Regions from separate parts of the Streptomyces sp. NPDC007205 genome, predicted to be linked through region 3. Evidence: riboswitches for the same ligand, from Rfam matches in the RefSeq annotation. Region 3 holds a riboswitch; each other region holds the start of a gene.

Region 1 (7,314 bases), on a different contig from region 3:
GGCCGGGATATCATATACGGACTGGTCTCACATTCTCATTCATGGGGTTCTGATGATGTAGCAATCGACAAGATATCCAACCTCTTGAAGAAGTCGGACGCTCAACATGTCCAGCATCCGAATGAGGCGCTCGACATGGTATGTGTGGCAGATCTCGATACATGGATTTCGTACTGCATGCCTCCAATGGGAGATGGGGACGAAATGTTTACTTCCGGTTACGTGTCTTCCACTAAAGCACTGCGATCCACCGCCCGTAGGGAGAATGCTTTCTTCCGTTTACCGCCATCTAGCTTCGAAAGATAGGCGATTCATGGGCATGAATCTGTACTTCATGAGGGTGGGACTAAACGGATCGATGGCAGGTGAAAACCCACGCGAGTGGTCAAAGCCTGAACTCACTCGCGCACGCAAGAGAATTAAGACCTACTGGTAGGCGGCCCGAAGCGGGTCGAGCTACCGATGCGATCTACCGCCGAACAAGATGGAGCTATGGATCATCGACGCCCCGCCGAGCCGGTAAGGGGTGCGGGGTGAGTGTGCAACAGCGTGACGATGTCAACGCACAACCACAAATACGTGCGGACATCGATGGACCATCGCAGCAGTTGAGAGGCAGGCCAGCCCCAGGTCGGCCACGCGCCCAGGTTGCTTCAGTATGAAGCGGTCAACGTGGAACGCCCTGAAGGCGGAGTAAGAGGCGTCTCGCGGGCTGGGTGGCCATCCTATGTGTCATTTACCGTGGCCAGCTCAATTAGTGATGATATTGCCGCCAAGTGCCTCACGTGCTGCCGATGATGTCGCAGAAACAGCCCGCCTTCGACGATTGGCCGCATCGATAATGGCATCATTCGGTTCTTCTCCTTGACGCGCCGCCTGGATGGTCCTCAACTCACCGTACAGAGCCTTTCGCAGTTCACGCCCGCACTCTAGGACTTCCAGCGGCCCCTCGATCGATACGGCATTGATTAATGGGAGGAGGTTATTGGCTTCCCGCCAGGCTAAATCAAATAGCCTCTGGAAATCACCATCGCTGAGTTGTGCATCGTGAGTCTTGGTGATGGCGTCCACCACACTGCTTGCCTTGTCTAGGAAAGCCTTATAAGCGTCACGGCGCGCTTGGCGGAGTCCGGCGACTCTATTCTCGGCACGCTCCTCGCGCGCAAGGAGAATTGCGTGCTCATTCTGTAAGCGGATACTTCGCAGACTGATCAGAGCGGCCACCGCCGAGCCACCCAATGCTGCTGCGGCAGTGATTAGCGCAACGACCACGGTCTGATTCATGGAAGCCTCCGCTCTGCTCACATGCGGTGGCACCCCGGCCAGCCGTCCGATCAGCCTCGGGTCTTTGAAGCCTGGACACAAGACCGCTGCAGTCGACGGCGGCAGTCGGAAGCGAAGGCCCGACAAGGCCCAGCCTTCTCCAGGGTGCTTCGAGACGAAGGGGCCCTTGCCATCGGCATGCCAGATCCAGGCGGGCGCGCACCCGGCAGCTTGTCGCGGCGGTGGCGTGGACCCTGCTGGGCTACCAGGCAATGATCACGGGCATCCTCGATCAGTGCTGGGCCGTCCCTGGGCCGTGCGAGGTCGACCAACGCTGACAGTCAGCGCCCACGGGTGACCACCCCCACCCCGCTCTGGCCTGGGGCCCCGGAGATGATCTGCGACACTGGTCGTGTTATGCCTGCACCCGGAGAACTCACTTTCGTCGCCCCGCGCGGAGCCAAGAAGCCGCCGCGGCATCTCGCCGACCTCACGCCCGCCGAGCGCAAGGACGCGGTGGCCGAGATCGGTGAGAAGCCGTTCCGTGCCAAGCAGCTCTCTCAGCACTACTTCGCGCGGTACGCGCACGACCCGGAGCTGTGGACCGACATCCCCGCCGGGTCGCGCGACAAGCTGCAGGAAGCGCTGTTCCCGGAGCTGATGACCGTCGTACGGCATCTGTCCACCGACGAGGGAACCACCCGCAAGACGCTGTGGCGGCTGTTCGACGGGACCCTCGTCGAGTCCGTGCTGATGCGGTATCCGGACCGGGTGACGATGTGCATCAGCTCGCAGGCCGGGTGCGGGATGAACTGCCCGTTCTGTGCCACCGGGCAGGCGGGGCTCGACCGGAATCTGTCGACCGCCGAGATCGTCCACCAGATCGTCGACGGGATGCGGGCCCTGAGGGACGGGGAAGTGCCCGGGGGACCCGCCCGGCTGTCCAACATCGTCTTCATGGGCATGGGTGAGCCGCTCGCCAACTACAAGCGGGTCGTCGGCGCGATCCGGGCGCTGACCGATCCCGCACCGGACGGGCTGGGACTGTCGCAGCGCGGGATCACCGTGTCCACCGTCGGGCTCGTGCCGGCCATCCACCGGTTCGCCGACGAGGGCTTCAAGTGCCGGCTCGCGATCTCCCTGCACGCCCCCGACGACGAGCTGCGCGACACCCTCGTCCCCGTGAACACACGGTGGAAGGTGCGCGAGGTGCTGGACGCCGGGTTCGAGTACGTGGAGAAGAGCGGGCGCCGGCTGTCCATCGAGTACGCCCTCATCCGGGACATCAACGACCAGGCGTGGCGCGGTGACCGGCTCGGCCGGCTGCTCAAGGGCAAGCCCGTGCACGTCAATCTCATTCCGCTGAACCCGACGCCGGGGTCGAAGTGGACCGCCTCCCGGCCGGAGGACGAGAAAGCGTTCGTCGAGGCCATCGCCGCGCATGGTGTGCCGGTGACGATCCGGGACACCCGAGGGCAGGAGATCGACGGAGCCTGTGGTCAGCTGGCGGCCACCGAGCGGTAATCTGGCCACGTCCACATATCCTCAGTCCACATATCTTCATATTCCGACAGGGGAGCGCCACAGCGCTGAGAGTGCGGCGGACAGGGCCGCAGACCCTCTGAACCTCGCCCAGGTCATTCTGGGTAGGGAGTTCGGTCATCACTCAAGCTGTTGCGCCCTGCCCGGGTCTCCCCAGCGGAGCCCGGGCAGGGCCGCGTCTCTTCCTGGCCAACCCCAGGAGGACATCCAGTGCAGAACAAGACCTTCGTGGCCGTGGCGGTCGGGCTCGGCCTGATCAGCCTGTCCGCGTGCGGATCCGGTGACACCAAGCCGTCCGCGGACTCCAAGACGGTGACGCTCGTCAGCCACGACTCGTGGCGGATCTCGAAGAGCGTGCTGAAGGACTTCGAGCGTCGGACCGGGTACAAGGTCCGCAATCTCCAGGACGGCGACGCCGGGCAGGCCGTCAACAAGGCCATCCTGACCAAGGACAACCCGCAGGGCGACGTCTTCTTCGGCGTCGACAACACCCTGCTCTCCCGGGCCCTCGACAACGGGCTGTTCCAGCCGTACACGGCCAAGGGGCTCGACAAGGTCGGCAGCCAGTACCAGCTCGACCAGGCCAAGCACCGGGTCACGCCGATCGACTACGGCGACATCTGCGTCAACTACGACAAGGCGTACTTCAGCAAGCACAAGCTGACCCCGCCGCAGTCCTTCGCGGACCTCGCCAAGCCCCAGTACAAGAACCTCCTCGTCACCGAGAACGCGGCCACCTCCTCGCCCGGCCTCGGCTTCCTGCTCGGCAGCGCAGCCCAGTTCGGGGATGGGGGCACCTCCCGCCCGAGCGAAGCCGGGAGTGGGGGAGGCTGGCAGGACTACTGGAAGAAGCTCAAGGCCAACGGCGTGAAGGTCGTCGACGGCTGGGAGCAGGCCTACTACCAGGAGTTCTCCGGGTCGTCGGAGGGCAAGAAGGCCGGCGGGGACCGGCCGCTCGTCGTGTCGTACGCCTCCTCGCCGCCCGCCGAGGTGATCTACGCCAAGAAGCGGCCCAGCACCGCACCGACCGGCGTCGCGACCGGCACCTGCTTCCGGCAGATCGAGTTCGCCGGGCTGCTCAGCAACGCCAAGAACCCCAAGGGCGCCAAGGCGTTCATCGACTTCCTGGTCTCCAAGGAGTTCCAGGAGGACATGCCGCTGAACATGTACGTCTACCCGGTGGTGCAGGGCGCGAAGGTCCCCGCCGAGTTCACCGAGTACGGGCCGGCCGCCGAGCACCCCGAGACCATGGCGCCCGGCAAGATCGCCGCCAACCGTGACCAGTGGGTCAAGTCGTGGACCTCGCTCGTACTGAAGTAGTCCCCCGCAAGGACCGCGCGGGGAGCGCGGCGCGGCTCGGGCTCATGGCCCTGCCCGTCGCGTTCTTCGCGCTGTTCTTCGCCTGGCCCGTCGCCGCGATCGTCGCGCGTGGGCTGAAGGTGGACGGCGCCTGGCAGTTCGGGCGGCTCGCGGACGTGGTCACGCAGCCGGACATCCGGCACGTGCTGTGGTTCACCACCTGGCAGGCGCTGGCTTCCACCGCGCTCACCCTGCTGCTCGCGCTGCCCGCCGCCCATGTCTTCGCCCGCTTCGACTTCCCGGGCAAGCAGCTGCTGCGGGCCGTGGTCACCGTGCCGTTCGTGCTGCCGACCGTCGTCGCCGGCAGCGCGTTCCTCGCCCTCGTCGGACACGGCGGGCTGCTCGACGAGCTGTGGGGCGTACGGCTGGACACCACGGTGTGGGCGATCCTGCTGGCCCACGTCTTCTTCAACTACGCGGTCGTGGTACGGACCGTCGGCGGACTGTGGTCCCAGCTCGATCCCCGGCAGGAGGAGGCGGCCCGGATGCTGGGCGCGTCTCCGTGGCACGCCTGGCGGAAGGTGACGCTGCCCGCCCTCGCGCCCGCCGTGGCCGCCGCCGCGCTGATGGTGTTCCTGTTCACCTTCACCTCCTTCGGCGTCGTCCAGATCCTGGGCGGCCCCACCTTTTCCACCCTCGAAGTGGAGATCTACCGACAGACCTCCGAGGTCTTCGACCTCTCCACGGCCGCCGTCCTCACCCTCGTCCAGTTCGTCGCCGTCGGCGCGATCCTCGCCGTGCACGCCCGGACCGTACGGCGAAGGGAGAGCGCACTACGGCTCGTGGACCCGAAGGCGACCACCCGCCGGCCGCGCGGCGGCGGGCAGTGGGCGCTGCTCGCCGGGGTGCTCGTCACCATCGCCCTGCTGCTCGTCCTGCCCCTCGCCGTGCTCGTGCGGCGCTCCCTCGACGCGCCCGGCTTCGGCTACTACCGGGCGCTCGCGCACTCCGACGGCGGTACGTTCCTGGTGGCGCCGGTGCACGCCGTGTGGACCTCGCTGCAGTACGCCGTCGCCGCCACCGCCGTCGCCGTCGTGATCGGAGGTCTCGCCGCCGCCGCGCTGGCCCGCAGGGACGCCGGACGGCTGGTGCGCGGCTTCGACGCGCTGCTGATGCTGCCGCTCGGCGTGTCCGCCGTGACCGTGGGCTTCGGATTTCTGATCGCCCTCGACAAGCCGCCGCTGGACCTCAGACAGTCCTGGATGCTCGTCCCGCTCGCCCAGGCGCTGGTCGGCGCCCCCTTCGTCGTACGGACGATGCTGCCGGTGCTGCGCGCGGTGGACGCACGGCTGAGGGAGGCCGCCGCCGTGCTCGGGGCCTCTCCCTGGCGGGTGTGGCGGGAGGTGGACCTGCCGCTGGTGCGGCGGGCGCTGCTGGTCGCGGCCGGGTTCGCGTTCGCCGTCTCGCTCGGTGAGTTCGGGGCGACCGTGTTCATCGCCCGGCCCGACAACCCCACCCTCCCGGTCGCCGTGGCCCGGCTGCTCAGCCGCCCGGGAGACCTCAACTACGGCCAGGCGATGGCCCTTTCGACGATTCTGATGGTGGTGTGCGCCGCCGCGCTGCTGGTCCTGGAGCGGCTGCGCACCGACCGGACGGGGGAGTTCTAGATGCTGCCGGCCCGACGGGGGAGTTCTCGATGCTGCTGAGCCTCGATGCCGCGACCGTGCGCTTCGGCGGGCGGGCCGTGCTCGACGCGGTCGATCTCGATGTCGCCGAGCACGAGGTGGTGTGTGTGCTGGGCCCCAGCGGCAGCGGGAAGTCGACCCTGCTGCGGGTGGTCGCCGGGCTCCAGCCCCTCTCCGGCGGACGGGTGCTGCTCGGCGGTCGCGACCAGTCGGGCGTTCCCGCGCATCGGCGGGGCGTCGGCCTGATGTTCCAGGACCACCAGCTCTTCCCGCAGCGGGACGTCGGCGCGAACGTGGCCTTCGGGCTGCGCATGCACGGGGTGGGGAAGAGTGAACGGGACGCCGAGGTGGGCGAGTTGCTGGAGCTGGTCGGGCTGCCCGGGGCCGCCCGGCGGGCCGTGGCCTCCTTGTCCGGGGGCGAGCAGCAGCGGGTGGCCCTCGCCCGGGCGCTCGCGCCCCGGCCCCGGCTGCTCATGCTGGACGAGCCGCTCGGCCAGCTCGACCGCTCGCTCAGGGAACGGCTGGTCATCGAACTGCGGGAGCTGTTCGGCCGGTTGGGCACCACCGTGCTCGCCGTGACCCACGACCAGGGTGAGGCGTTCGCGCTGGCCGACCGGGTGGTGGTGATGCGGGACGGGCGGATCGCGCAGTCCGGTACGCCGCTGGAGGTGTGGCAGCGGCCCGCCGACGCGTTCGTGGCCCGTTTCCTCGGCTTCGACAACGTGGTCCCGGCGACCGTCGCGGGGACGGTCGCCGACAGCCCCTGGGGCAAGCTGCCGGTGCCCGAGGGCTCCCCGCAGGGCGCCCGCAGCCTGCTGGTCCGGCCCGCCGGGGTACGGCTCGTGGCGGCCGACACCGGTCTGCCCTGCACGGTGACCGCCCGCACCTTCAAGGGCACCCATGTCGCCGTCCACCTCCAGCCCCAGGACGGGCCGCGCCTGGAGGCGGCGTGCGCGCTGCGGGACGCGCCGGAGGTCGGGGGCGGGGTGGGTGTGGAGTTCGACGCGGCCGAAATCGTCGTGCTCGGCTGATCATCGGGCCCTTAGGGTGACGGCATGACTGTGCTCTCCCATGACCGCTACTGTGACGAAATCTCCCGTCAGACCGAGCAGTTGAGGGCCGTGGTGGCCTCTGGCGCCGATCTGTCCGCGACCGTGCCGACCTGCCCTGACTGGTCGCTGGAAGACCTCGTACGGCATATGGGCGGCGCCCTGCGGTGGGTGGAGACCCTGGTGCGCACCCGGGCCCAGGAGAACGTCCCCTACGATCAGGTGTCCCTCGGTGCCGGGCCAGAGGAACGGGGCGACGCGGTGGCGCTCGACAAGTGGCTGGCTCAGACCGGTGAGCTGGTCGTCGCGACGTTGCGCGAGGCCGGTCCGGACACCGCGGTGTGGAGCTTCTTCCCGGAGAAGGCCGTCTCCGGGTTCTGGGCCCGACGGATGACCCACGAGATCACCGTCCACCGCGCCGACGCGGCCCTCGCCGCCGGGCTCGACTACGAACTGTCACCGGAGATCGCCGTCGA
Region 2 (7,314 bases), on a different contig from region 3:
TCGTCCAGGACACCGAGCGAGCCGATGATGACGCCGGCCAGCAGCAGGCCGCTCATGTCGATCGACGGGTACAGGCCATGGATCAGACCGGTGTTGTCGTCCGTGTTGCCGGTCAGGGCGGCCCAGCTGATGAAGAGGGAGCCGAGTACACCGATCAGCGACAGGGAGATCAGCGTGCCCAGCACCGCCACCGACGTCCGCGCCGACAGACCGTGGCACATGTACAGGGCGATCAGCATGATGGCGCTCGCTCCCACCACTGCCACGAGCAGCGGGTTCGAACCCTGGAGGATCGCGGGCAGGATGAACAGGGTCAGCACCAGGAAACTCACCGCCAGTGCGATGAGCGCCATGAGCCCGCGCAGCCGTCCGACCACCACCACGGCGAGCGCGAAGATCCCCGCGAGCAGCGTCATGGGGAACTTCCGGTTCACGTCGGCCACCGAGTACTGCAGGTCCTTCGGTGCCGAGGGCTCGTAGGCGGCCACCACCTTCTCGCCCTGGTGCAGCTGCCGGGTCTGGTCCGGCTGCACGATCTCGGTGAACGTACGCCCCTTGTCCTTGCCGGTGTCGACACGGACGGTCGCCTTCTTGCAGGTTCCCTTCGCCTCCTGTTGCGCCGAGGTGCCCTCGGCGGTGGAGGTGTTGCCGGTCGGGGTGTCGCCGGATGCGTTCACCGACCGGCAGCTCACCTCGACGACCCTGGTGACCGTGGCCTGCTGGGTCTCCCGGTCGAAGCCGACGCCGGTGCGTTTGTGGGACGGAGCTCCCCCGGGCCAGAGAACCAGCAGCCCGACGACGACCGCCGCGGTGAACGGGACCAGGATCGCGGCGATGACCTTGCGCAGGTGCTGGGAGACCGGGGCAGCGGGACCGTGGCTGTGGCTGTGGCTGTGGCTGTGGCCGTGCGCGTGACCGTGGCCTCGGCCGTGACCGCGGCCGTCGTCCCCACCAGATCCCCGCCCGGGACCCTGGCCGTCGCCCCCGCCGAAGCCGGTGCCCTGCTCTGAGCCCTCGTGATGGCGTGGCTCGGGCGGCTGATATGGGTACTGATCCATCCTGGTCACCGCCCGATCATTGCAAGAACGGCGGGGGCCCACTGTTCACCGCGCCACATATGGCGCTAGCGTGGAGGCACCTTTGCACACGCGGGAGCTCGGAGCACCGGGCTGAGAGGGCGCTGACCTCCGTACACGCGATGTTTCACGTGGAACATGCCATGTTCCTCAGGAAACACCGGCAGACGGAAACCGCTGCGTCGACCGCCGAACCTGTTACCGGGTAATGCCGGCGTAGGGAGTAGGTCACATGACCAACAAGGACGCACGCACGCCTGCCTCCGTCCAGGACGAGAAGTCCCAGGAGGCCGGGAAGTCCATCGGCTGGCACAAGGCGTACGTCGAGGGTTCGCGCCCCGACCTGCGCGTGCCGGTCCGCCAGGTGCACCTCACCAACGGGCAGTCGGTCACGCTGTACGACACGTCGGGCCCGTACACCGACCCACTCGTTGATACCGATGTCCGCAGGGGCCTGCCGCCGTTGCGGGATAACTGGATCATCGCCCGCGGCGACACCGAGGAGTACGCGGGCCGTCCCGTCCGTCCCGAGGACGACGGGATCAAGCACACCTCGCCGCGTGGCGGGCTGCGCAACCTGGACGCGGTCTTCCCCGGACGCCCGCGCCAGCCGCGCCGGGGTCGCAGCGGCCAGACGGTGACGCAGCTCACGTATGCGCGCCGGGGAGAGATCACCCCCGAGATGGAGTACGTGGCCATCCGGGAGAACGTTTCTCCCGAGGTGGTCCGCGAGGAGATCGCGGCGGGCCGGGCGGTGCTGCCGGCCAACGTCAACCACCCGGAGATCGAGCCGATGATCATCGGCAAGCGGTTCCTGGTGAAGGTCAACGCCAACATCGGCAATTCCGCGGTGACCTCCTCCATCGAGGAAGAGGTGGAGAAGATGACCTGGGCGACCCGCTGGGGCGCCGACACGGTCATGGACCTCTCCACCGGCCGCAACATCCACACGACGCGTGAGTGGGTGCTGCGCAACTCCCCCGTTCCCATCGGCACGGTGCCGCTCTACCAGGCACTGGAGAAGGTCGACGGCAGGGCCGAGGAACTGACCTGGGAGATCTACAAGGACACCGTCATCGAGCAGGCCGAGCAGGGCGTGGACTACATGACGGTCCACGCCGGCGTGCGGCTGCCGTACGTCCCGCTCACCGCCAACCGCAAGACCGGCATCGTCTCGCGCGGCGGCTCGATCATGGCCGCGTGGTGCCTGGCGCACCACAAGGAGTCGTTCCTGTACGAGAACTTCGAGGAGCTGTGCGAGATCCTCGCCGCCTACGACGTCACGTACTCGCTGGGCGACGGTCTCAGGCCGGGCTCGATCGCGGACGCCAACGACGAGGCGCAGTTCGCGGAATTGCGAACCCTCGGGGAACTCAACCGGATCGCCAGGCGTTTCAACGTACAGACGATGATCGAGGGTCCGGGACATGTCCCGATGCACAAGATCAAGGAGAACATCGACCTTCAGCAGGAGATCTGCGATGAAGCTCCGTTCTATACGCTCGGCCCGCTGACCACGGACATCGCGCCGGCGTACGACCACATCACCTCCGGCATCGGCGCTGCGATGATCGCCTGGTGGGGCACGGCGATGCTCTGCTACGTCACGCCCAAGGAGCACCTCGGCCTGCCCAACCGGGACGACGTCAAGACCGGCGTCATCACCTACAAGATCGCTGCGCACGCGGCCGATCTCGCCAAGGGGCACCCGGGAGCCCAGGAGTGGGACGACGCGCTGTCCGACGCGCGCTTCGAGTTCCGGTGGGAGGACCAGTTCAACCTCGCTCTGGACCCGGACACGGCACGGGAGTTCCACGACGAGACCCTGCCCGCCGAGCCCGCCAAGACGGCCCACTTCTGCTCCATGTGCGGGCCGAAGTTCTGCAGCATGAAGATCAGCCAAAGCATCACAGAGCGGTTCGGTGGTGCGGCGGCTGAGGGGGCGTCACCCGAGGAGGTCGCTGAAGGAATGCTGCAGAAGTCGAAGGAGTTCGCTGAGGCGGGGAACAGGGTGTACCTGCCGATCGCGGACTGAGCTCAACGTACGGCGGTCCGTGCTCCGAATGCTCAAGCCGGCTGGGAGCACGGGCCGCGCGCTCACGGCCGTGGACGCCTTCTCGCGGGACATCCGCCGCGAACACGGCGGCTGACCGGGTGGTGATACCACGCCGGTTGGCCGCTCGGTCCCCCCCGGTCGGGACCCCGCGGTACGGAGCGCGAGCCGGGTTGTTCGGGTGCTGGTGCGGGTCAGTCGGGCTGGTGCTCCGGGCCGCCGAAGTCCGGGCTTGTGTAGTCCGGGCTGGTGAAGCTCGGGCGACCGGAGCCGGAGCCGTCGTCGGGGCTGCTGAAGCCGGGGCGGTCGTACCCGAGGCGGGGCATGCGGCCGCTCGGGGCGGGTGGCGTCGTGTGGTGCAGGGCGGCTGGTCCGGGCTCGGCGAGCGCCTCGCGCAGGAACGGCAGGATGCCTCGCTCCAGCAGGGCGTCCCGCCAGGCCTCTCTGGCCCTGTCCAGCTCCCGGTGCGCCGCGTCCAGTGCCTGGGCCTGGGGCGAGCTGCTGTTGCGCAGCGCGGTGAGGAGCAGGCCGACGGCGGCGACGAGGATCGCGGCCGCGGTCACCGCGCCGAACACCCAGCCGGCGGTGAGCATGGTCTGCGCGAAGGCCTGTCCGGGGCTGAGTGTCTTCAGGATGTAGCCGACGAGGAGGAAGATCGCCGCGGCCGTTCCGGACAGGACGGGAGCCAGGACGGCGATGACCGCGATGGCGCCCGCACCGGTGCTCTCGGCATCCTCGCCGAGGGTGGTGACGAGCCCGGTCGTGGCCGAACCCGGCTCCGCGGTGGCGGAGTCGCCGGCGGCCGACGGGGCCATGGCCGGGTGGCGCAGTTCCTGGCGGACCTTCACATAGTGCTGGTATTCGGCCGCTGCGGCGGCCGTGATCAGGGCGCTGGCGTCGAGTGCCATGGTGCGCAGTTGTTCCGGATTGAGCCGCTGTCCGACAGCGGCCAGTTCCGGCCGGTGCGGTGCGGAGCGCAGCGCCTCGCTGAGGAGCCGCTCGAATTCCTGGCGGTCCTCGCTCTGCAGGTGCTGCGGAACGCTGTTCATGTGCATCCCCCGATGCTCCGTAGGGCTTGGGGCTCGCACGCCGGCGAGCCGTCGGGCAGAAACGGAGGGGAGCCTGCTACGGATAAGCCGATGGTAGAGCCGTGACGGCACACGGTGACAGGGGGTTGCCGGAAATTGCCCCCCGCGTGCGTGTACTCCGCCGGGGGACGCCTGCCCGCGGGACGGTCAGGTAGTCAGGGGCAGTTGCCGGACCAGTAGCTTTCCGGCCATGGTCACCCCGCCGTCCATCGCGATGGCGAGCCCGTCGGCGTAGACGTGCGGGTCCTCCACGGCCGGGCCGGTGCCCTCCTCGCCGTCCTCGGAGCCGACCTCGCCGAGGAGGTAGGGGATCGGGCTGTGGCCGTGAACGATGCGAGTGCCGCCGTACGTATCGAGGAGGGAGCGTACGGCGTCGGCGCCGCCCTCGTCGCGGAAGGAGAAGCGCTTGGTGAACTTGCGGAACAGATCCCAGCACTCGTCCGCGTCATTACGGGTGAGGGTCTCGCGGACGGTGTCGTTGACCGCCTCGATGGAGTCTCCGTAGTCGAGGTAGGCGGTGGTGTCCGAGTGCACGAGCAGATAGCCGTCGACCTCCTCGACGGCGTCGAGACGGGCCATCCACTGCAGGTGGTGGTCCTGGAGGCGGTCCATGTCGGTCTTCTGGCCGCCGTTGAGCAGCCAGGCCGCCTGGAAGGTGGCGGTGCCGGCGCCGGAGTTGACGGGGGTGTCGCCGAACCGCTTGGCGCCGAGCAGCAGTAGTTCGTGGTTGCCCATGAGGGCCTTGCAGTAGCCGCCGGCCGCCGCGGCCTCGGCGGACAGCCGCATCACGAGGTCGATGACGCCGATGCCGTCGGGCCCGCGGTCAGTGAAGTCGCCGAGGAACCACAGCCGGGCAGTGCCGGCGCACCACTGGCCCGAGGTGTCGATCAGCCCCTGTTCCCGCAGGGCGGTCATCAGTTCGTCGAGGTATCCGTGCACGTCTCCGACGACGAACAGCGGTCCTGGCCCGGTCGCGGGCTGCGGGGCAGGGGCCGCGGGTGCCGGTTCGACGGGGACCTGGAGCCTCTCCGGCCGGTTGATGACGGGGAGGTCGCGCTGGGTGGGCGTGTAGCCGTCGGGGTACGCCTCGTCGACGGGCGGCACGGTGTCGCCCGGGGGGGCGGTGCGGACGTACGGACCGGTCTCGTGGACGTACGCCGGTACCCGGAAGTCGCGCAGCGTCGCCGTCCGCTCCACTTCGGGTCCCTGACCGGCCCCCTGAGTCATCAGACCCCTCCACCATCGCGCCGCATCTGCACCGCTTCGGACTGCCTGGTCGCAGCGGTCCGCGGTGTCGTGGGCCCATCATAGGAATGCGCGTCGCGCCGTGTGATGACCCAGGGGTGGTGAATCGGAACAAGACTCCAGTTCACCGCGGCTTTCGCCCCGTTTGGGCAGGTGTTCGGCCGGCTATGCGCCGACCGAACCCCCGGCTCGCCGGTCGCCGGCCCGCCCTGCCCCTGCCACCGGCTGAGGGCTGTACGGGGTGAGCGCCCCGCTTTCCGGCGCTATTTCCCGTCCGGTGACCGCGGCGGGCTGACCGTCGTGCGCGGCGGGCGCCGCTGGGAGGAGGTGCGCACGATCAGCTCGGTCGGTATCACCTGCTCGACCGGCTGGTTCGACTCCATGCCCTCGATGGCGTCGATGAGGAGCTGGACCACCGCGGTGCCGATGCGACGGGGTTTGAGGGAGAGCGTGGTGATGGGCGGCTCAGTGCTGGCGTAGACCATGGACTCGCTGCAGCACACGAGGAGCAGGTCCTCGGGGACGCGGAGCCCGTAGCGGCGGGCGGCGGCCAGCAGATCCGTGCCGTTGGGGTCGAACAGTCCGTAGACGGCGTCGGGCCGGTCGGGGCGGGCGAGCAGCCGGTCGGCGGCGACGGCGCCCGCGCACGGGTCGTGCGCCGGATAGGCCTCGTAGACCGGGTCCTGGCCGACGCGTTCGCACCAGCGCAGGTAGGCGGTGGTCGACAGATGGGTGTACGTGTCCGTCGTCGTGCCGGTGAGCAGGCCGATACGGCGGGCACCGGCGGCGGCGAGGTGGTCGAGGATGCCGAGTACGGCGGCCTCGTGGTCGTTGTCGACCCAGGCGGTGACCGGCAGCGAGCCGGCCGGGCGGCCGTCGGAGACGACCGGCAGCCCCTGCCGGACCAGCTCGCTGACCACCGGGTCCTGGTCGGACGGGTCGATGACGACCGTGCCGTCCAGGGCGACGTTGGACCACACGTCGTGGCGGGAGGTCGCGGGCAGGATGACGAGGGCGTAGCCGCGGGCGAGCGCGGCCGAGGTGGCGGCCCGGGCCATCTCGGCGAAGTACGCGAACTCGGTGAAGGTGAAAGGTTCATCCCCGTATGTCGTCACGGTCAGGCCGATCAGACCCGACTTCCCGGTACGGAGCGTGCGGGCGGCGGCTGAGGGGCGGTACCCCAGTCGGTCGGCGACCTCGCGGACATGGCGGCGGGTGGCATCCGGGAGCCTGCCCTTGCCGTTGAGAGCGTCGGAGACGGTCGTGATGGAGACCCCGGCGGCGGCGGCCACGTCTCTGATGCCCGCCCGGCCCGGCCGACTGCCTCGACGTGAGGTTTCCGCGCGGCTCACCTGGTGCTTCCCTGCTGCTGTCATGGCGAGCCGATAGTAGGGCTCATACGGTGGGGTAGTGCGGACGCATATGCACGCGTTGACAGGCACGTTTCTGCATGGTTGCTACGGCACAACTGCCTTGGAAACTAAGGTAGTTAAACGATCCGGCGGTAGGACTTTACTTGTCAACGCGCATGGGCCTGCCGAGGGTCCGATGTCTCGAAGAGGTCTCAACTCACCTGCACGGGGGATGCGCGCCACGGCGCAAGCCACCGGCGCATAGATATATGTACGGTGCGCCCCCTGAAAGTACGCCTTCGTACGGGGATGCCCGTGATGGCGGGAGGGCGGATGCGGTTTGCGTATTACCGGCCCGCATCTGTACGCACCGGGGCCGAATCCTCATAAGGTGAGGAGTATTGGAAGCCGGCGGCGTCGACGGTCCGCCGGTGATCGCGAGGAGGACTGCGGTGAGCGAGACGAGCCCCAAGCTGCGCGCCGAGCTGGAGGGTATCCCC
Region 3 (7,314 bases):
TCCGGCACGTTCACCGTCTCGGGGCCCAGCGAGATGGTCAGCGTCACCGCGTCGTGGTCGCGGATCCGGGCGCCGGGCGCCGGGTCGGTGCCTATGACCGTGCCCCGCGGGACGGTGTCGTCGTACGCGCGCTTGACCTGCCCGACCTCGAGCCCGGCCGCCTCCAGCCGGTCCCGGGCCTGCGCCTCGGTCTTCGACAGCAGCGGCGGGACCTTCGTGAACTGGCCGGAGTTGATGTACCAGACCCCGGCGCCCACGCCGAACACCACCAGCACGGCGGCGACGATCGTCAGCACCAGACGCCTCGGCCGCCGGGGCGGTGCCGGGGGCGCCTGCAGCCGGCTGGTGTGCCGGACCGCGGGCTCGTCCTCGTTCACCGGCAGCGGGCGCGAGGGGGGTCCCCCCGCGCGAGCGAAGCCGAGCACGGGGGAGGTCAGCGAGCGCGGGATCACGCTCGTCCGGTCCTCGGCGTTGTCGTGCTCCGCGGTGAGCGCCTGCGGCGGCACCGCGTCCAGCTGCCCGGCGCTCAGCCCGAGGCGTGCCTCGCGCAGCTGGGCGAGCAGCGCCACGGCGTCGTACGGCCGGATGTCCGGGTTGCGCGCGGTCCCCGACGCGACCAGCTCGTCCAGCTCGTACGGCAGGCCCGGCACCAGCGCAGAGGGCGGTGGCACGTCGTCGTGTATGTGCTTGTAGAGCACCTGCGCGGGCGAGTCCCCGGCGTGCGGCTTCTCACCGGTCAGCATCTCGTAGAGCACGACACCGCAGGCGTAGACGTCGACCCGGGGGTCGGCGGTGCCCTGCTCGATCTGCTCGGGTGCGAGATACGACACGGTCCCGAGGACGGCGCCGGTCGTGCTGGTCACCGTGTCCACCGACCGCACCAGCCCGAAGTCGGCGACCTTGACCCGGCCGTCGTCCCCTATCAGCACGTTCTCGGGCTTCATGTCCCGGTGCACGAACCCGGCCCGGTGCGCGGCACCCAGCGCGGCCAGCACCGGCTCCAGGATGTCCAGCGCGGCCCGCGGCTGCAGCGCACCCCGCTCGCGCAGCACGTCCCGCAGGGTGCACCCGGCGACGTACTCCATCGCCAGGTACACGTACGACCCGTCGGTCCCCTGGTCGAAGACCTGCACCACGTTCGGGTGCGCCAGCCGCGCGACGGACTTCGCCTCCCGGATGAACCGCTCCACGAACGATCCGTCCGACGCGAGCGTCGGGTGCATCACCTTCAGCGCGAGAACACGGTCCAGACGGGTGTCCAGGGCCCGGTACACCGTGGCCATCCCGCCGGCCGCGATCCGTGCGTCGACGCGATAACGGCCGTCGAGCACCTGCCCGACGAGGGGGTCCTGAAGGGTCGTATCCACGCAGGGGAGTCTACGAGGGCCGACCGACAGTGCCGCACGCTGTGCTGTTCCGGGGACGGAATGCAGCACAGCTGTGACTCCCCCGCGATCAGAAGGCCGGACGTTCGGGATCCAGGTGGGCGCGCCCCTCCGTCGGGGAGGAGGCCTCCGCGAAGTGCCTGCGCGGAATCCGCCCGGCCAGCCGGGCCAGCCGGCCGCCCTCCACAGCATGCCGCATCGCGGCGGCCATCAGCTCCGGCTCCTGCGCCCGCGTCACCGCCGAGGCCAGCATCACCCCGGCACAGCCCAGCTCCATGGCCAGCGCCGCATCCGATGCCGTCCCGGCCCCCGCGTCCAGGATCACCGGCACCCGCGCGTGCTCGACGATCAGCTGGAAGTTGTGGGGGTTGCGGATCCCGAGCCCGGACCCGATCGGCGACCCCAGCGGCATCACCGCGGCACACCCGACGTCCTCCAGCTTCCGCGCCAGCACGGGATCGTCATTGGTGTACGGCAGCACCGTGAACCCGTCGTCGACCAGCGTCTCCGCCGCCTCCAGCAGCTCCACCGGATCCGGCAGCAGCGTCCGCTCGTCGGCGATGACCTCCAGCTTGACCAGGTCCGTGCCCAGTGCCTCCCGTGCCAGGCGCGCGGTCAGCACGGCCTCGCCCGCGGTGAAACAGCCCGCGGTGTTCGGCAGCACCCGGATGCCGAGCTTCTGGAGCACCGACAGCACCGAGCCGTGGACGGACGGGTCCACCCGCCGCATCGCGACCGTCGTCAGCTCCGTACCGGAGGCGACCAGCGCCCGCTCCAGCACGTCCAGGCTGGGCGCACCGCCCGTGCCCATGATCAGCCGCGACGAGAACGTCGTGCCCCCGAGGACCAAGAGATCGTCGGCCATGGCTCAGCCTCCCTGGACCGCGGTGAGGACTTCGACCCGGTCGCCCTCGGCCAGCGCCGTGGCCGCCCACTGCGCGCGCGGGACGACGGTCTCGTTGACGGCGGCGGCCACCCCGGAAGGCGCCGCGACCAGCGACCGTACGACGGTGTCGAGAGCGGTACCCGGGACGATCTCCCGGCGCTTCCCGTTGACGGAGATGGAAAGGGTGACGGAGATGCTCATGCGGGCTGCTCCATGAGGACGGCGGCGGCACCGAAGCGCCGCGGTGTGAACGGACGGGCCGCTTCCGGCGGTTGGCCGCCGGTCAGCAGCTGGGCCAGCACATCGCCGGTGACCGGCGTGAGCAGCACCCCGTTGCGGTAGTGCCCGGTGGCCAGCAGCAGCCCGTCGAGCCCGGACGGGCCGAGCAGCGGCGCGTTGTCGGGGGAGCCGGGGCGCAGCCCGGCCCGGGTCTCGGTGAGCGGCAGTTCGGTGATGCCCGGCACCAGCTCATGGGCGTCGCGCAGCAGCTCGTACACCCCGCCCGCGGTGACGGTCGTGTCCCAGCCCAGCTCCTCGCTGGTGGCGCCGACGACCAGTTCGCCGTTCTCACGGGGCACGAGGTAGACATGGCCGCCGCGCACCACGGCCCGTACGGTGCGGCTCAGGAAGGGCGCGTACCGGGGCGGCACGGTCAGCCGGAGCACCTGGCCCTTCACCGGCCGCACCGGCGGCAGCAGCGCCTCAGGCACGCCGGCGAGCCGCCCGCTCAGGCTGCCGGCCGCGAGGACGACCTGGCCGGCGCGCAGTTCGGCACCGTCCGCCGTGGTGACCCCGGCGGCCCGGTCCCGTACGACGTCCAGCCGTTCGGCCCACGCCCGGTGGAACACCACTCCCGCCCGCTCGCACGCGGTCACCAGGGCTGCCGCAAGGCGCCGCGGGTCGATCTGGTGGTCGCCGTCCACCCGCAGCCCGCCGCGCACCCCGGGTGCCAGCATCGGCTCCAGACGCCGGCACTCCCGCCCGGACAGCCACTCCGAGTCCAGACCCGAGCGCTGCTGAAGGGCGTGCAGTTCGCGCAAGTGGGCGCGGTCGTCGGCGTCGAGCGCGACCGCGAGGGTGCCGCACCGGCGGTAGCCGAGGTCGTGGCCGGTCAGCTCGGTCAGCTCGGCCGCGAAGTCCGGGTAGCGGCGCGCCGATTCCAGGTTCAGGGCGAGCAACCTCTCCTCGCCGTAGTGCAGTTCGGTGACCGCGGCCAGCATCCCCGCCGCGACCTGCGCGGCCCCGCCGCCGGGCTCGGGGTCCACCACGGCCGTGGCGAGCCCGCGCTGCGCCGCGCGCCAGGCCGTGACCAGGCCGATGATGCCGCCCCCGATGACGAGGACGTCGGACGTATCGGACGTACGTGACGACATGGGCGTCCAGCCCCTCCCTTCGCCGGCATGACCCGGATCAGGTTCGTACGGTCGGAGGCCGCCAGCCTCCCTCTCAGCCCGGTGCGTCCGGGCTCCCGCGAGTGCTTGTACGGTGGCCACCCTAGCCCGCCCCGCTCGTCACCCGTAAGGGAGCCCCTGCCCGTGTCCCGGTCGCTCGACGGACTGATCCTCGCCCCTGTGGCGGACCAAGCCCCAGGTCAGGTGGGCACCCACACCCGGTTCGCCTACCACGAGACGGAGGGCGAGATCTGGGCCGAGTACGCGGGCGGCGACGTGGTACGCGGCCATCTGGTCGGCACCCGGGAGGGCGACCGGCTGGACTTCCGCTATGTCCAGCTGAGGACCGACGGGTCGACCGCCTCCGGGCACTGTGTGTCCACGGTCGTCGAGCTGCCGGACGGGCGCGTGCGGCTGGAGGAGACCTGGGAGTGGGAGTCCCGGGCGGGCTCCGGCACGAGTGTTGTGGAACAGGTCACCGAGCCCGCCCGCTGACTGACGCTCCGTCACTGTCTATGGTGATCGGGTGAGCGAGCAGACAGCACAAGAGGGCACGTCACAGGGGCGGCGCGTGGTCGTCGTCGGCGCCGGCATGGCCGGGGTGCAGACCGCGGTCGCCCTGCGCGAACAGGGCTTCCAGGGCACCGTCACCCTCATCGGTGCCGAACCCCACCAACCGTACGACCGGCCGCCGCTGTCCAAGGCCGTACTGCTCGGCAAGGCGGAGGACTCCGCCTTCGACGTGGACTTCGAGTCGCTCGGGGTCGAGCTGCGGCTCGGCTGCGAGGTGCTGGGCGTGCGCCCCGCCGCGCACGAGCTGGACACCGAGCAGGGCCCGGTGCGGTACGACGTCCTGGTCCTCGCCACCGGCGCCGAACCGGTCACCCTGCCCGGCACCGAGGGGGTGCCCGGCGTGCATCTGCTGCGCACCCTGGACGACGCCGAACGGTTGCGGCCCGTGCTCGCCCGGCAGCACGAGATCGTGGTCGTCGGCGCGGGCTGGATCGGCGCCGAGTTCGCCACGGCCGCCCGCGAGGCCGGCTGCGCGGTGACCGTCGTGGAGGCCGCCGGCCGTCCGCTCGCCGGCGCCCTGCCCGCCGAGGTCGCCGCCCCGATGGCCGCCTGGTACGCCGACGCGGGCGCCGACCTCCGCACGCACGCGCGCGTGGAGCGCGTCGAGCCCGGCGCGGTCGTCCTCGCCGACGGCACCCGGCTGCCCGCGGGCGCCGTCGTCGTCGGCATCGGGGCCCGCCCCGCCACCGCCTGGCTGGCCGGCTCGGGTATCGAGCTGGGGCCGCACGGGGACGTCCTCGCCGACGACCGTCTGCGCACCTCCGTCGAGGACGTGTACGCCGTCGGCGACTGCGCCTCCTTCCCCTCCGCCCGCTACGGCGAACGACTGCTCGTCCACCACTGGGACAACGCCCTGCAGGGCCCCCGCACGGTCGCCGCGAACATCCTCGGCGAGACCCCGGCGGTCTACGACCCGGTCCCGTACTTCTGGTCCGAGCAGTTCGGCCGCTTCGTGCAGTACGCCGGCCACCATGCCGCCGCCGACCGGCTGGTGCGGCGGGGCGACCCGACGGGCCTGGCCTGGTCGGTGTGCTGGCTGCGCGGCGACCGCCTTGTCGCTCTGCTGGCCGTCGGTCGCCCGCGCGACCTGGCGCAGGGGCGGAGGCTGATCGAGGCGGGCCGCAGCATGGACGCGGAGGCTCTGGCGGACCCGGCCCGCCCGTTGAAAGACGCGACTGCAGCGCCCTGAAGGGGCGCGGGGCCGTAGCGATAGGCGGCTCCGCCGCGTGGGCGCGAGCAACCACGGCGGTGCCGCCCCCGAAGGACGATCCGTCGCGGCACCCGGCGGAGCGCATCGCGACCGAACCAGCGGAGCGCCTACGCTAGGTGCCGTGACCGAGATTGACGCAAAGATCGATGCTCTCGTCCCTGCCTGGCTCACCCTCCCCGACATCGCCGAACAGTTCGGCGTCGAGGTGACGCGCGTGCGGCAGCTGGTCAAGGAGGGCCAGCTCATCGCCGTACGCCGAGGTGAGAACCGGGCGCTGCACGTCCCCGCCGCCTTCATCGACGGGGACAAGGTCGTCAAGGGCCTGTCCGGCACCCTGACGCTCCTGCGGGACGACGGCTTCACGGACGAAGAGATGATCGAGTGGCTCTTCACCCCTGACCCGACCCTGCCCGGCACCCCCGCGCAGGCCCTGAGCGAGAATCGCGGCACGGAGGTGAAGCGCCGGGCCCAGGCGCTCGCCGTCTGAGCCGACCCGCAGCACGCGCGGGGCGTGCGGGCCGTCGTGGCCCGTACGCCCCCGCGCCGGCCGCCCGCACACCCTTCAGGGGGGACCACGTATGTCCGACACCGCACGCGCCGCGCTCTCCGAGGCCCGTCTGTACCTCTGCACGGACGCGCGCACGCGCCAGGGCGACCTGCCCGAGTTCCTGGACGCGGTCCTGGCCGGCGGTGTCGATATCGTCCAGCTGCGCGACAAGGGCCTGGAGGCCGCCGAGGAACTGCGGCACCTGGAGGTCTTCGCGGACGCCTGCGCCCGGCACGGCAAGCTCCTCGCGGTGAACGACCGCGCGGACGTCGCCCACGCCGCCAGCGCCAATGTGCTGCACCTCGGCCAGGGCGACCTGCCGGTCCCCGCGGCCCGCGCCATCCTCGGCGAGGAGGTGCTGATCGGCCGCTCCACGCACGCCGAGTCCGAGGCCGCCGCGGCCGCCGTGCAGGACGGTGTGGACTACTTCTGCACCGGCCCCTGCTGGCCCACCCCCACCAAGCCCGGCCGCCACGCCCCGGGCCTCGACCTGGTCCGGTACGCCGCCGGCCTGGGCACCGAACGCCCCTGGTTCGCGATCGGCGGCATCGACCTGTCCCGCCTCGACCAGGTGCTGGACGCGGGCGCCCGCAGGGTGGTCGTGGTCCGCGCGATCACCGAGGCCGACGACCCGGGAGCGGCCGCCGCGGAGTTCGCGAAGCGGCTGCGGCAGGCCTAGCGGCGCGCCTGCTGCCCCTGTGCTGTCCACATTTTTGTCCAAGGCGTGGACAGGAAAGGGGCAATTCGGGCAAATTTCCGGCATTCGGTTGGGGGACCGCCCACCCCTGGCTAACCTGCCCGTATGGCCCTCGGAACCGCATCCACCAGGACTGATCGCGCACGCACCGTGCGTGAGATCCTCGCCACCGGCAAGACGACGTACTCGTTCGAGTTCTCGGCACCGAAGACCCCCAAGGGCGAGCGGAACCTGTGGAGCGCGCTCCGGCGGGTCGAGGCGGTCGCGCCCGACTTCGTCTCCGTGACCTACGGCGCCGGCGGTTCCACCCGCGCCGGCACGGTCAAGGAGACCGAGCAGATCGTCGCCGACACCACGCTCACCCCGGTCGCCCACCTCACCGCGGTCGACCACTCCATCGCCGAGCTGCGCAACATCATCGGCCAGTACGCGGACGCCGGGATCCGCAACATGCTCGCCGTGCGCGGCGACCCGCCCGGCGACCCCATGGGCGAGTGGGTCCCGCACCCGCGGGGCCTGACCTACGCCGCCGAACTCGTCCGGCTCATCAAGGAGTCGGGCGACTTCTGCGTGGGCGTCGCCGCGTTCCCGGAGATGCACCCCCGCTCCACGGACTGGGACACCG

What was found. Region 3 has a riboswitch for thiamine pyrophosphate ahead of thiO (glycine oxidase ThiO). Riboswitches for the same ligand answer to the same signal wherever they lie in the genome.
Region 1: it holds a riboswitch for thiamine pyrophosphate, as region 3 does, so the genes downstream of both, ABZ624_RS29195 (thiamine ABC transporter substrate-binding protein) here and thiO (glycine oxidase ThiO) in region 3, are expected to answer to the same signal.
Region 2: it holds a riboswitch for thiamine pyrophosphate, as region 3 does, so the genes downstream of both, thiC (phosphomethylpyrimidine synthase ThiC) here and thiO (glycine oxidase ThiO) in region 3, are expected to answer to the same signal.

Annotation. Positions count from the first base shown of each region.
Region 1 is NZ_JBEYEW010000022.1:904-8,217, forward strand. Features, by position in the region: gene ABZ624_RS29180 (DUF6602 domain-containing protein) at 1-306, shown strand, start outside; gene ABZ624_RS29185 (hypothetical protein) at 751-1,284, opposite strand; gene rlmN (23S rRNA (adenine(2503)-C(2))-methyltransferase RlmN) at 1,681-2,787, shown strand; TPP riboswitch at 2,826-2,934, shown strand; gene ABZ624_RS29195 (thiamine ABC transporter substrate-binding protein) at 3,016-4,125, shown strand; gene ABZ624_RS29200 (iron ABC transporter permease) at 4,170-5,771, shown strand; gene ABZ624_RS29205 (ABC transporter ATP-binding protein) at 5,801-6,820, shown strand; gene ABZ624_RS29210 (maleylpyruvate isomerase family mycothiol-dependent enzyme) at 6,845-7,314, shown strand, end outside.
Region 2 is NZ_JBEYEW010000004.1:172,184-179,497, reverse strand. Features, by position in the region: gene ABZ624_RS09540 (YibE/F family protein) at 1-1,058, opposite strand, end outside; TPP riboswitch at 1,139-1,316, shown strand; gene thiC (phosphomethylpyrimidine synthase ThiC) at 1,309-3,111, shown strand; gene ABZ624_RS09530 (hypothetical protein) at 3,324-4,184, opposite strand; gene ABZ624_RS09525 (metallophosphoesterase) at 4,365-5,444, opposite strand; gene ABZ624_RS09520 (LacI family DNA-binding transcriptional regulator) at 5,726-6,838, opposite strand; gene hisC (histidinol-phosphate transaminase) at 7,267-7,314, shown strand, end outside.
Region 3 is NZ_JBEYEW010000008.1:86,352-93,665, forward strand. Features, by position in the region: gene pknB (Stk1 family PASTA domain-containing Ser/Thr kinase) at 1-1,367, opposite strand, end outside; gene ABZ624_RS16105 (thiazole synthase) at 1,456-2,250, opposite strand; gene thiS (sulfur carrier protein ThiS) at 2,254-2,472, opposite strand; gene thiO (glycine oxidase ThiO) at 2,469-3,644, opposite strand; TPP riboswitch at 3,642-3,753, opposite strand; gene ABZ624_RS16120 (hypothetical protein) at 3,807-4,157, shown strand; gene ABZ624_RS16125 (FAD-dependent oxidoreductase) at 4,189-5,424, shown strand; gene ABZ624_RS16130 (Rv2175c family DNA-binding protein) at 5,567-5,932, shown strand; gene thiE (thiamine phosphate synthase) at 6,024-6,671, shown strand; gene metF (methylenetetrahydrofolate reductase [NAD(P)H]) at 6,795-7,314, shown strand, end outside.